Regions from separate parts of the Bariatricus sp. SGI.154 genome, predicted to be linked through region 1. Evidence: predicted binding sites of a transcription regulator. Region 1 holds the regulator's gene; each other region holds the start of a gene.
What was found. Region 1 encodes Rex, which represses fermentation and respiration genes when NADH is low (regulators of the CRP and FNR family bind a similar motif). Its sites were predicted from a motif close to ATTGTTAANTANTTAACAAT; they were not measured.
Positions count from the first base shown of each region.

Region 2: rsxC (electron transport complex subunit RsxC) is a predicted target of Rex. The motif match lies at 1,197-1,216, and genes of this name have one in related genera.
Region 3: ACQRBN_RS12915 (proline racemase family protein) is a predicted target of Rex. The motif match lies at 1,207-1,226, and genes of this name have one in related genera.
Region 4: ACQRBN_RS04635 (trans-4-hydroxy-L-proline dehydratase activase) is a predicted target of Rex. The motif match lies at 1,774-1,793, and genes of this name have one in related genera.

Region 1 covers NZ_JBNPMC010000053.1:12,378-15,590, reverse strand. Annotated here, with positions in the region: gene abc-f (ribosomal protection-like ABC-F family protein) at 1-1,534, opposite strand, end outside; gene ACQRBN_RS16380 (redox-sensing transcriptional repressor Rex) at 1,658-2,302, shown strand; gene ACQRBN_RS16375 (NAD(P)H-hydrate dehydratase) at 2,447-3,213, shown strand, end outside.
Region 2 covers NZ_JBNPMC010000041.1:23,254-26,466, reverse strand. Annotated here, with positions in the region: gene ispH (4-hydroxy-3-methylbut-2-enyl diphosphate reductase) at 1-38, shown strand, start outside; gene rpsA (30S ribosomal protein S1) at 19-1,137, shown strand; gene rsxC (electron transport complex subunit RsxC) at 1,318-2,637, shown strand; gene ACQRBN_RS14805 (RnfABCDGE type electron transport complex subunit D) at 2,692-3,213, shown strand, end outside.
Region 3 covers NZ_JBNPMC010000030.1:26,282-29,494, forward strand. Annotated here, with positions in the region: gene ACQRBN_RS12915 (proline racemase family protein) at 50-1,084, opposite strand; tRNA gene ACQRBN_RS12920 (tRNA-Sec) at 1,381-1,478, shown strand; gene prdC (proline reductase-associated electron transfer protein PrdC) at 1,624-3,030, shown strand; gene prdA (D-proline reductase (dithiol) proprotein PrdA) at 3,213-3,213, shown strand, end outside.
Region 4 covers NZ_JBNPMC010000006.1:5,170-8,382, forward strand. Annotated here, with positions in the region: gene ACQRBN_RS04630 (glycogen/starch synthase) at 1-1,578, opposite strand, end outside; gene ACQRBN_RS04635 (trans-4-hydroxy-L-proline dehydratase activase) at 1,902-2,810, shown strand; gene hypD (trans-4-hydroxy-L-proline dehydratase) at 2,815-3,213, shown strand, end outside.

The sequences.
Region 1 (3,213 bases):
GAATCCTGGATGCAGTCTGGTTGATAAAATAACGGTCGTGAGATACATAAAGAACGGTTCCCGTATAATCATTCAATGCTTTTTCCAGAATCTCTTTGGATGAGATGTCCAGATGGTTGGTCGGTTCATCCAGGATCAGGAAATTTGCTTTAGAAAGCATTAGTTTGGCAAGGGATACACGGCCACGTTCTCCACCGCTTAAGTCACCAATACGCTTGAATACATCATCACCAGTGAACAAAAAGGCAGCCAGCATATTACGGATCTTCGTATTCGTAAGATCCGGGTAGTCATCGGAGATCTCGTCGAAGATGGTCTTTTCCATATGAAGTACATGGTGCTCCTGATCGTAATAGCCAATCTCTACATTCGTACCCAGCGTAAATGTCCCTGTATCTGCAGGAATTACCTGATTCAGAATCTTAAGAAGCGTGGTCTTCCCCGTCCCATTGTCTCCGATAATAGCAACATGTTCTCCGCGCTTGATATCCAGATTCACATCCTGGAATAAAGTCTGGTTCGGGAACGATTTGCCAAGATGTTCGATATGCAGTACGTCATTACCGCTGATGCAGGAAGGCTCTAATGTTAGATGAATCTCGGTATTCATCTCCACAGGTTTTTCCACAGGCTTGATCTTTTCAAGCATCTTTTCGCGGCTCTCTGCCCGCCTGATTGATTTTTCGCGGTTAAAGGAACGGAGTTTTTCAATGACCGCTTCCTGATGCTTGATTTCCTGCTGCTGGTTTAAATATTCTTTTAACTGGGCATCCCGGATCTGACGCTTTTTCTCAGCATAATCGGTATAGTTGCCCATGTATGTCATAAGTTTGCCCAATTCAATCTCCAGAACCTTGGTGACCACTCGGTTCAGGAAATATCGGTCATGGGACACGATTAAGACAGCACCTGGATAATTCAAAAGATAAGTCTCAAGCCATGCGATGGAATTAAGATCCAAGTGGTTGGTAGGCTCGTCTAGGAGTAGTATATCCGGCTTGGTAAGCAGTAGTTTGCCAAGGGATACCCGAGTCTTCTGCCCGCCGGAAAGCGTGTCCACAGGCTTGGAAAAATCTGTATCATCAAAGCCAAGACCTTTTAAGACTCCAGTAATCTCGCTTTCATAAGCATAGCCATTCTCACGCTCGAATGCCGCTGTCAGACGATTGTAGGTCTCCAGTCTGGATGCTAAGGCTTCGCCTTCCAGATGTTTTAATTCTAACTCGATTGAGCGGATCTGCTTCTCCATTGCGATAATATCTGCTTTGGCAAGTTTGACTTCTTCGTATATGGTACTTCCGCTCTGCATTTCCTGATGTTGGGCAAGATATCCGAGTGTCTTGCCTTTGGTAAGGATAACTTCTCCGCCGTCCGAGGGAAGTTCGCCTACGATCATCTTGAAAAGAGTAGACTTTCCTGCACCGTTAGGTCCTACAAGAGCTGCCTTCTCATGATCTTCTATATGAAAGGAGCCATCGGCTACGATTACCTTTTCACCGAAGGCTTTGCTGATTCCGTGACATGCTAATATCATAATATCCTCCTTCTTCGTTCGTTTTAATTATAGCGAAAATAGAACAAAATACAACTAAAAGTTTGACTTTAATCCGACAATTCTATATAATAATTCTTAGAATGGAGATGGAAGGTGAGATTAGTGGAAGAAAGAGAGATTTCTCAAGCGGTGATTCGAAGGTTACCAAGATATTATAGATATCTGGGTGAGTTATTGGAGAATGGGGTAGAGCGTATTTCCTCCAATGATTTGAGCAAGCGGATGAAGGTAACAGCATCACAGATTCGTCAGGATCTTAACAATTTTGGCGGATTTGGACAGCAGGGTTATGGGTATAACGTAAAGTATTTATACACAGAGATCGGCAAGATTCTAGGATTGGAAGAAGACCATAATATTATTATTATCGGAGCCGGTAATCTGGGACAGGCACTTGCCAATTATGCGGCATTTGAAAAGAGAGGATTTATTCTGAAGGGTATCTTTGATGTGAACCCGAGATTACAGGGAGTTGCAATCAGAGGTGTACCGATTCGTATGATGGATGAGTTAAAGGGATTCGTTCAGAGTAACGATGTAGAGATTGCTGTTCTTACGATTCCGAAGGACAAGGCAGTAGAAGTGGCGAATATGTTGGTTGAGAATGGCGTTCGTGCGATCTGGAATTTTGCACATACAGATCTGAATCTGCCGGAGCATATTATTGTTGAGAACGTACATTTATCAGAGAGTCTTATGCAGTTGTCTTATAACATCAGCCGCTATAACGAAGAACACAAAAAATAATAAGAACAAAGACGTGTAATGACCGGAATCTATTATATGCCCGGGCTTTACACGTCCTTTTATGTTATGATATATCAATAAAGAATTACCGATGGTAGAATCTATCAGGGTGAGAATGATATTTTTAATGATGGAAGTGAAAAGATGAGATATTTGGTAAATGGTCTCCAGATGAAACAGGCGGATCAGTATACAATTCAGGAGTTAGGCATCCCGTCAATGGAATTAATGGAGAGAGCCGCATTAAGATGTGTAGAGGTAATGGAAGAGGAAAAACTGGATCTATCAAGTCCCTGTATTGTATGCGGTTCCGGGAACAATGGTGGTGATGGGTTCGCGATTGCCAGGCTACTGGCGGGAAGAAATCATCCTGCGAAAGTGTGTTTTGTAGGAGATGTATCACACTGTACGGATGAGACAAGAAGTCAGATGCATATGCTAAGAGAAATTGGTGTAGAGATATGCAACGAATTCGAGGATGGTGAATATAGTATCATAATAGATGCAATCTTCGGAGTGGGATTAAGCCGCGAGATTCAGGGAAGATATTTTCAGATTATCCAGCGGATGAACGAAACTTCCGGAATCAAATTCGCTGTCGATATGCCGTCCGGGATATCCTCCGATCAGAGTAATATCTTAGGGATTGCATTCAAAGCAGATATTACCGTGACCTTTCAGGCAGAAAAACTAGGGCTTGCGTTCTATCCCGGAAAGGAGTATGCTGGCAGAGTAATCATAGCAGATATTGGAATCAGCATGGAAAAGACTTCCGTAGATAAGCAAGCGGCATATACGCTGGAGAGGGAGGAATACCAGAGGATACTTCCGATAAGAAAAGCTGACTCGAATAAAGGCACCTATGGAAGGCTTCTGATCATTGCAGGCAGTAAAGGAATGTCCGGTGCTGC
Region 2 (3,213 bases), on a different contig from region 1:
TTGAGGAGGTTCAAAATAATGTCAGAATTAACTTTTGAACAAATGTTGGAAGAGTCATTTAAGACAATAAGAAATGGAGAGGTTGTAGATGGTACTGTCATCGATGTAAAGCCCGATGAAATCATCTTAAATATAGGATATAAGGCAGACGGTATCATTACAAGAAGTGAGTACACGAATGAGGCGAATGCAGATCTGACTACGATGGTATCTGTTGGAGATACAATGACTGCAAAAGTGCTGAAAGTGAACGATGGCGAAGGTCAGGTATTATTAACATATAAGAGACTGGCTGCTGAAAAAGGTAATGAAAGATTAAAAGAAGCATTCGAGAATCATGAAGTGCTGAAGGCTCCTGTAACTCAGATTCTTGGAGGCGGATTGAGCGTAGTCATTGATGAGGCAAGAGTATTCATCCCTGCAAGCCTTGTGTCAGATACCTACGAGAAAGACCTGAGCAAGTATCAGGATCAGGAGATTGAGTTCGTGGTCAGCGAGTTCAATCCGAGAAGGAACCGTGTGATCGGTGATAGAAGACAATTGCTTGTTGCTGAGCGTGCTGAGAAGCAGAAAGAGTTATTTGCTAAGATTCAGCCGGGCGACAGAATGGAAGGAACCGTTAAGAACGTAACAGACTTTGGCGCGTTTATTGATCTTGGCGGAGTAGATGGTCTGCTTCATATCTCAGAGATGTCCTGGGGACGTGTTGAGAATCCTAAGAAGGTATTCAAAGTAGGCGAGAATGTAGAAGTAATGATCAAAGAGATTCATGATACCAAGATTGCACTTAGCCTTAAGTTCCCGGAGACGAATCCGTGGGCGAATGCTGCTGAGAAGTATGCAGTTGGCACAGTGCTTGAAGGAAAAGTTGCAAGAATGACAGATTTTGGTGCGTTTATTGAACTGGCACCTGGCGTAGATGCATTGCTTCATGTGTCCCAGATCTCCAAAGCACATGTTGATAAGCCGTCAGATGTATTATCTGTAGGACAGGTGATTACGGCTAAGATTGTTGATCTGAATGAAGCTGATAAGAAGATCAGTCTGAGTATGAAAGCATTAGAGCCGGCTGCTGATGAAGCACCAGAGATGGAAGGCGTGGAAGATGTTGCTGAAGAAGGAACAGTCGAAGAATAATTTGAAGTCGAATAATGCATTATTATGAGAGATAGAGACCACTTGGTCTCTATCTTTTGTGTGTTAAAAAATCGACAAGATGTTCGTGGAAATATACAATGAAATCCCAGGATTCACTGGATAATTGGGGAAATTTCATGTATAGTATAAACAGAGTAAAAAGGAAGGAAGGAAAAAGGGATGGCATTGTTAACATTTAAGGGTGGTATCCACCCGGATGACGGCAAGAGCCTGGCAAAAGATAAGGCGATTGTCGAAGTGAAACCCAAAGGGGACCTGGTTTATCCAGTATCCCAGCATATCGGGGCTCCGGCTAGTCCGGTAGTAGCGGTTGGCGACCGTGTATTAAAAGGCCAGATGATAGCAGAAGCCGGAGGATTCGTATCCGCTCCTATCTATGCATCGGTATCAGGAAAAGTAAAAGCCATTGCTCCGCATCTGAATCCAACAGGAGGAACAGTCAACAGTATTGTCATTGAGAATGACGGTGAGTATGAGGAAGTTGAGTACCCTGCTGTAAAACCTCTTGACGAGATGACGAAAGAGGAGATACTGAACACAATCGGCAACGCTGGTGTTGTTGGTATGGGTGGTGCCGGTTTCCCGACAAAGGTAAAATTGTCACCGAAGGAGCCGGAAAAGATTGATTATATCATTGCCAACTGTGCAGAGTGCGAACCATATATTACAGCGGACTACAGATCTATGCTGGAGACACCTGAGAAATTGGTTGGCGGAATGAAGATAGTTCTGAAACTCTTCGATAATGCAAAAGGTATCTTTGGAGTGGAAGACAATAAGCCAGATTGTATCGAAAAATTAAAAGAACTTACAAAAGATGAGCCTCGTATGGAAGTACTTGCGTTAAAGACCAAGTATCCACAGGGAGGAGAACGTCAGTTGATCTACGCGACCACAGGAAGAGCGATTAACTCTGCGATGCTTCCGGCAGATGCAGGATGCGTTGTGGATAACGTGGCTACATTGATCAGCATCTATCAGGCTGTGGCTGAAGGAAAACCATCTATGGAGCGTGTAGTTACCGTGAGTGGCGATGCAGTGAATGAGCCTGGCAATTTCAGAGTGCCATTTGGAATGAATCAGGCAGAACTGGTAGAAGCGGCTGGCGGATTCAAAGTAGAGCCTGAGAAACTGATTTCTGGTGGACCGATGATGGGATTCTCCATGTTTTCACTGGATGTGCCGGTTACCAAGACTTCTTCGTCTATTCTAGGATTTACGAAAGATGAAGTTGCCAAGTTTGAGCCTACCGCATGTATTAACTGCGGACGCTGTGTAGATGCCTGTCCAAGCAGACTGATTCCGTCAAGACTTGCAGATTATGCGGAACATCATGACGAGGCGACATTTACAAAATTCAATGGATTGGAGTGTATGGAATGCGGATCCTGCAGTTTCGTATGTCCTGCAAAACGTCCTTTGAAGCAGGCAATTGGTTCAATGAGAAAGATTGCATTGGCAAATCGTAGGAAGAAATAATCAATCAAATAGAAGAGGAAGAGGTGAACAAACGTGAGTGAGAATAGATTAAAAATGTCATCTTCACCACACATACGTTCCAAAGTTACTTCAGGCAATATCATGCTGTATGTAACGATTGCACTGTTGCCGGCTTCTGCCTTTGGTGTATGGAACTTTGGATTGTCAGCGCTCATCATGTTGATCTGTACAACAGCATCGGCGGTTCTGACAGAATACATATATGAAAAATTAATGCATAAGAAAATTACAATCAATGACTGGAGTGCGGTTGTTACCGGTCTGCTTTTGGGACTTAATATGCCGGCTTCCGCGCCATGGTGGATGGGTGTCCTGGGCGGCATATTCGCAATCCTGATTGTAAAACAACTCTTTGGAGGTCTGGGACAGAACTTCATGAACCCGGCTCTTGGAGCAAGATGTTTCCTGTTGATTTCATTTACAAGCCAGATGACGACGTTCATCTATGACGGTGTATCAGGACCTACTCCACTGGCGAACCTTAAGGCTGGCGAGGCAGTGAACAGCATGGATATGCTGATCGGTACGATTCCTGGAACCATTGGTGAGACATCT
Region 3 (3,213 bases), on a different contig from region 1:
CCGCTTCTGTTTGTTGGTGTAGTTCGCTCATTCAAACTCTAAATAGGAATTAACCTACCTGGAAACCATATTTCAATGGATCTGTTGGGTCAATCAGATATGTAGCAACACCTGTAAGGTAGCAGCTTCCTGTAATCATTGGGATAACAGCATCATAATCGCCAACTTTTGTGGTTTCTTTAATAACGCCTTTGAAGAGGCTGCCCATGAAACTTTCATAGATGAATTCTTCGCCAACTTTAATTTCTCCCCAGTGATGAAGAGTAGCAAGTTTAGCGCTTGTACCTGTTCCACAAGGTGAACGGTCAGCCATAGCATCTCCGAAGATTACGACATTTCTCATGTCTGCCTTATCTGGGTTAGGTGTTGGTCCGTAGAACTCAACCAAGTCAACGGAGTCGATGTCGAGAAGTGGATGTTTAACAGGAATCTCTTTGTTGATTGCATCCAGCATCTTCATTCCTAATGCTGTATATGCAGGTACTGTCTTAGCATTGATCTCCCCGATATCAAGTTTTGTTGTGTCAACAAGAGCGAAGAAACTTCCGCCGAAGGAGATTGTGAATTCAATCTCTTTTCCGTCGATTGTTACTTTCTGGTTCTCTTTGTAAACGAAAGCCGGTACGTTAGTTAATGTAACGCTTTCAACCTTGCCCTCTTTTACGATAGCTTTTGTGCGGATCAGTCCTGCCGGAGCCTCTAATACTACCTCGTTCTCTCCTTCGTGAGATTCAACAAGTCCTGCCTCGATAGCTACGGTTACAGCACCGATTGTACAGTGGCCACACATGTTCAGATATCCGCCTGTATCCATAAACATTACCCCAAATGATGCTTCTGGATTCACTGGTTTGCATAAGAAAGCACCGAACATATCGTGGTGTCCTCTTGGCTCGAACATAAGAGCAGTACGTACCTGATCGTAGTTCTCTTCCATCCATTTTTTCTTTTCGATCATGGTGTTGCCTTCTGGCTCTGGAAATCCGCCAATAACAATACGGCAAAATTCGCCAACAGTATGGGAATCCACTACCTGTAGAGCTGCTTCGAAACGATCGAAATTAACGTTTGCTTGTAAAGCCATATTCTTGTACCTCCTAGATTGTTTTATTATAGATAAAATCTATAAATTTTATAAAAACACTTTGGATTACCATGTTTCCGCAGTGCCTTTTTCAAAATAGGTAACATTGAAAACCTCGCTAAAACGATAGAAAATTAACAAATAGACTACGTTCTAGTATTGCGTTCAATTTGTTATCTTCATTATGGATGATAAACCTTGAAAAGTCAATGATTTTTTGGTATTATAAAAATAAATAAAAAGGTTGAAATCTAGGGGTAAATGTGATATAGTCTATTCGCATGAGATTAAGTCATGGGGGTAGATGGGTGACTGGTGTGCCTCCTAGTCTTCAAAACTAGTGTGGGGCGTTAAGAGCGTCCTGGGTGGGTTCGATTCCCACATGCCTCCGCCAAAAAAGAACCATCTAACGTTAAAAAAATGGCAAGTATATATTATAGAAATAATCTATAAATAAATGATTGAGTAATGGGGAATAAGTAAACGGACAGCAATGTTTCGTTTTTTACTTATATAAAAAAGAAAAGGAGATGGGTATCATGGGAAATGTACAGATTTTATTACGTCAGCATGTTGGCGCACCGTGTGCACCGATTGTTGCAGTTGGCGATGAAGTAAAAAAAGGTACTTTGATCGCGACCCCGACAGGACTTGGCGCTAATATCTTTTCCAGCGTATATGGAAAAGTTGCTGAGATCAAAGAAGATCGGATCATTATTGAGCCTGCAGCTGAACAGCCTGATGAATTTGTGCCGATTGATGTACCGGAAGACGCAACCAAGCTGGATATGGTAAAAGCAGCAGGAGTTGTAGGTATGGGAGGAGCAGGATTCCCGACAGGTATTAAGTTGAACATTAATCTTGCGGAGACTCCGATGGGAGAGATTGATCCGGAGATTAATCCTGAGCTTCCTGCAGATTTCAAACTGGACTGCGAGAGAGGATATATCCTTATTAATGCAGCAGAATGCGAGCCGGGACTGGAGCACAATATCAGACAGATTGAAGAACAGTGTGATAAAGTAATCCGTGGCGTAAAATACTGCATGGAGATTACGAATGCTGACAAAGCAATCTTCGCTATTAAGAAGAAAAACCAGAAAGCAATCAAGACGCTTCAGAAAGCGCTTGAGAGCGAGCCGGCGATTTCTATGCATCTGCTGCCAGACATTTATCCAATGGGAGAAGAACGTGCTGTAGTAAGAGAATGTCTTGGGGTGAACCTCACAACTACACAACTTCCATCAGCAGCAAAGTCTGTCGTTGTGAACCTTGAAACGGTTGCAAAGGTTGCAGAAGCGGTAGACGAGAAGAAGCCGTGTATTACAAAGAACCTGACAGTTCGTGGTAAGATCAACGGCGGTAACACCGCACACGTATTCATGGATGTTCCGGTAGGCACAAGCGTAGGGGAATTGATCGAAAGAGCCGGCGGAATTGACGGAAAATACGGCGAGATTGTTATGGGTGGTGCTTTCACTGGGAAGTCTACAGACTTAGATGCGCCTATTACGAAGACAACAGGTGGTATTCTTGTTACAGTTGAATTCCCGGATCTCCACGGAGCGAATGTAGGACTTCTTGTTTGTGCATGTGGCGGAAACGAAGAACGTATGCGCGAGATTTGTGAAAAGATGAATGGAAAAGTCGTATCTGTGGCAAGATGTAAACAGGCAATTGAGAATAAGCCGGGCGCACCTCTGAAGTGCTTAAGACCAGGTAACTGCCCAGGACAGGTTAAGAATAATATGCAGTTCAAAAAAGATAAATGTGAATACATTATTATCGGCAACTGTTCTGACTGCTCAAACACAGTTATGGCATCCGGTCCGAAGATGGGATTGAAAGTATTCCATCAGACAGACCATGTTATGAGATCCATTGGACATGCCTTGTACAGAACTCTGAGAGTTTCCAAACAAGTAAGCCAGGATATCGATTTTTAAACAATATATCTTAATAGTTAAGCATTTTGGTATTACTGCCACTGATGGCAGGGCAAAGGGCCCCCGATTCTTTTGCCCGGAGATAAGAGAGGTATTCTCCGTGCCGGATGAGGCTGTATATATACACTATTTTACGACCCGTAAGGGAAGTTTAAGCAAACCTAACAAGGAGGGAAAACAATA
Region 4 (3,213 bases), on a different contig from region 1:
AACCAGATCTAATCCCTTCTGATTAGTCAATCTGGAGATTAATCCGATCACAAATTTCTGATCATCCTGAACCAGTCCCAATTCTTTCTGCAAGTTGAGTTTGTTTTTCTTTTTCTGATCTAACACATTGGTGATGTCATAATTCGCATATAACCTGGAATCTGTGCTGGTATTCCAGATATCATAGTCAATACCATTTACAATACCTCTTAATTTTCTGGAATGATATCTTAAGTGGGCATCCAGTTTTTCACCATAGTATTCCGTCTGAATCTCTCCAGCATAGGTGTTGCTTACTGTAGTAATGATATTGGAGTATGTCAATCCGCCTTTTAACATATTCGCATCTTCGTAGCCTTCTTTTAATGCATCCTTATTGAATACATAATCGGGCAATCCTGACCAATACCGGATTGTCGGGATATTGTAGATTCCCTGGAATCTCAGATTGTGGATGGTGAGGATTGTCTTTGCGGAAGCCAGTTTTGTATCCTCGAACAAAGTTCTGAGATATACAGGAACTAAGGCTGCCTGCCAGTCATGGCAATGAATGATATCCGGAATCCAGTTCAGATAATTCAGTGCAGCTAATGCGGCTTTTGCAAAGTAGCAGTATTTCGGAATATCATCAATAAGATTGGTGTATGGATTGCCGCTGCTGAAGAATTCTTCATTATCAATGAAGTCATATACAACACCATCCCATACATATTCCATAATTCCTACATAGAATGATCTGCCGTCGGCACAAAGATCCATCTCGAAAGATCCTCTGTATTCCATCTTCTCCTGATATTTCCAGGGAATGCATTTGTAGCGAGGAAGGATTACTTTAACATCGCAATTCTGTTTTGCCAGTGCTTTCGGAAGAGCGTACATAACGTCGCCCAGCCCTCCGGTCTTTACGAACGGATAGCATTCTGATCCTATGAATGCGATGCTTCTTCTAGGAGTTGTGTATATTTCGACGTTTGGTTCCTCTAAAACGTCTGGCGTATCTTCTTCGGTCTTGGATTCTGCCTTAACTTCTTCGACAGTCTCAACCTTAGATTCTTCTGCCTTAACTTCTTTGGCAGTTTCAACCTTAGGTTCTTCGACCTTAACTTCTTTGGTAGTTTCAACCTTAGATTCTTCTGTCTTAACTTCTTTGGCAGTTTCAACCTTAGATTCTTCTGCTTTAACTTCTTTGGCAGTTTCGACCTTTGGTTCTTCGGCTTTGATGTCTTTAGCGGCTGTGGTTTTAACTGCCCTTTTTGTTGTCTTTTTGGCAGTTGCAGTTTTTGCAGTTTTTGCTTTTGTCGTTTTAGCCTTTGGCTTTTCAGTTTTGGTTTTTTTGACAGTTGTTGTTTTTGTTTCTTCAGTTGTTGCTTCTTCGGCTGCAGTTTTCTTAGCAGTCTCAGTTTTTGGTTTTGCAGCTCTGGTTTTTGTTGCAGTTTTTGTCTTTGCCTTTGTTGCCTTTGCTTCTTTGGCAGCCTCGGCATTGGTCTGCGTCATTGTTACCTCTGCTGCCTTTGTTGTGCTTTTTTCTAATGGGGTCTCTTTCTTAGTTGTAGTTTTGGTTGCTTTTTTCTGAACCATCTAATACCTCCAAACTTAATTCTGCTATTCAGTGTTATATGATAATTGTTCTCATTATCCTGAATCTTAATTAAATATTTCCTCGATAATTATATCACAAATACTATGTACAGGCAAATAATGTAATTCAGATATTCTAACAGATATTCTAATCGTTATTCTAATGTTATTCTAACATCATTATAGGCATAATTTATTGACAAAATAATAACACTATGATACATTTATACTATAGTTTAAACTTTAGTCTAAAACATGATTAAAAAGTGGGAAAAAGGGATGCTCGAATGAGTATAATCAATTTTGCATGAAAGGAAAACGTAATGAAGAATATTACGAACATACAGAAGTTTTCTATCCATGACGGTGATGGGATTCGTACATCGGTATTTTTTAAAGGGTGTCCTTTGAGATGCGAATGGTGTCACAATCCGGAGACACAGAGATTTGAAAGGGAGATACAGTTTGATGCGGGGAAATGTGCGGGCTGTGGAACCTGTGTTAAGGTCTGTCCGAGCCAGGCACTTACGATGAAAGATGGAAGACCGGTGCTGGATAAAGAAGTATGTACATTATGTGGCAAATGCGAGAACTTCTGTCCGGCTGGAATACGTGAGATCGTCGGTCGTGAGTATACGGTGAAGGAACTTGTGAAGGAACTCATGAAAGACCAGATCTTCTATGAGGATTCCGGCGGAGGAGTGACACTTTCCGGAGGAGAGGTCATGGCGATGGACACGGATTATATTCTGGCAATCGCGAAGGAACTAAAACGTCAGGATGTAACGCTTACGATTGATACATGCGGGTATGTACCATATGAGAAGTTCCAGGCGATTCTTCCATATGTCAATACATTTCTTTACGATGTGAAGGTTATGGACCCGGAACTTCATAAGAAATACATAGGAGTGGACAATAAGTTGATTCTTGAGAATCTGGTCCGTTTGGCTCAGGATGGAGCAAGAATCTACATCAGAATTCCGACGATTAAAGAAGTAAATGGTAATGAGAAGAATATGAGAGAAACGATCGCGTTTCTGAAAGAACATGATATTCATCCACCTCAGGTTAATTTGCTGCCGTATCATGACACCGGAAGCAGCAAGTATCCGAAGTTGGATATGGAATATAAGGGAACAGATTTACATGCACCGGATAAAGAAGAGATGGAAAGTTTCGTCCAGCTCTTTGTAGATGCCGGATTCCAGAACACAAAAATAGGAGGCTAAAAACATGGCGAAATTACGTGGTATGAATGAAAGAATTCAGAAACTCCGAGAACTCAGTGTGACGACACCTGTTCATATTGATCTTGAGAGAGCAAAGATTGAGACTGATTTCTACAAAGAGAATGATGGCAAGTACTCAATTCCGGTTATGAGAGCGATGGTTCTTAAGGAGTATTTCTCTAAGAAGACTCTGTATCTGGGAGATGGAGAACTGATTGTTGGTGAAAAAGGTAAAGATCCACAGGCATCTCCAACATTTCCGGAACTTTGCTGCCACAGCGTTGAGGATATGGTAGTTATGAGTGAACGTGAACTCGTATCCTTTAAGACAACGGAAGAAGACAGAAAACTTCAGGCTGAAGAGATTATCCCATACTGGTCAGGAAGAAGCATGAGAGAAAAG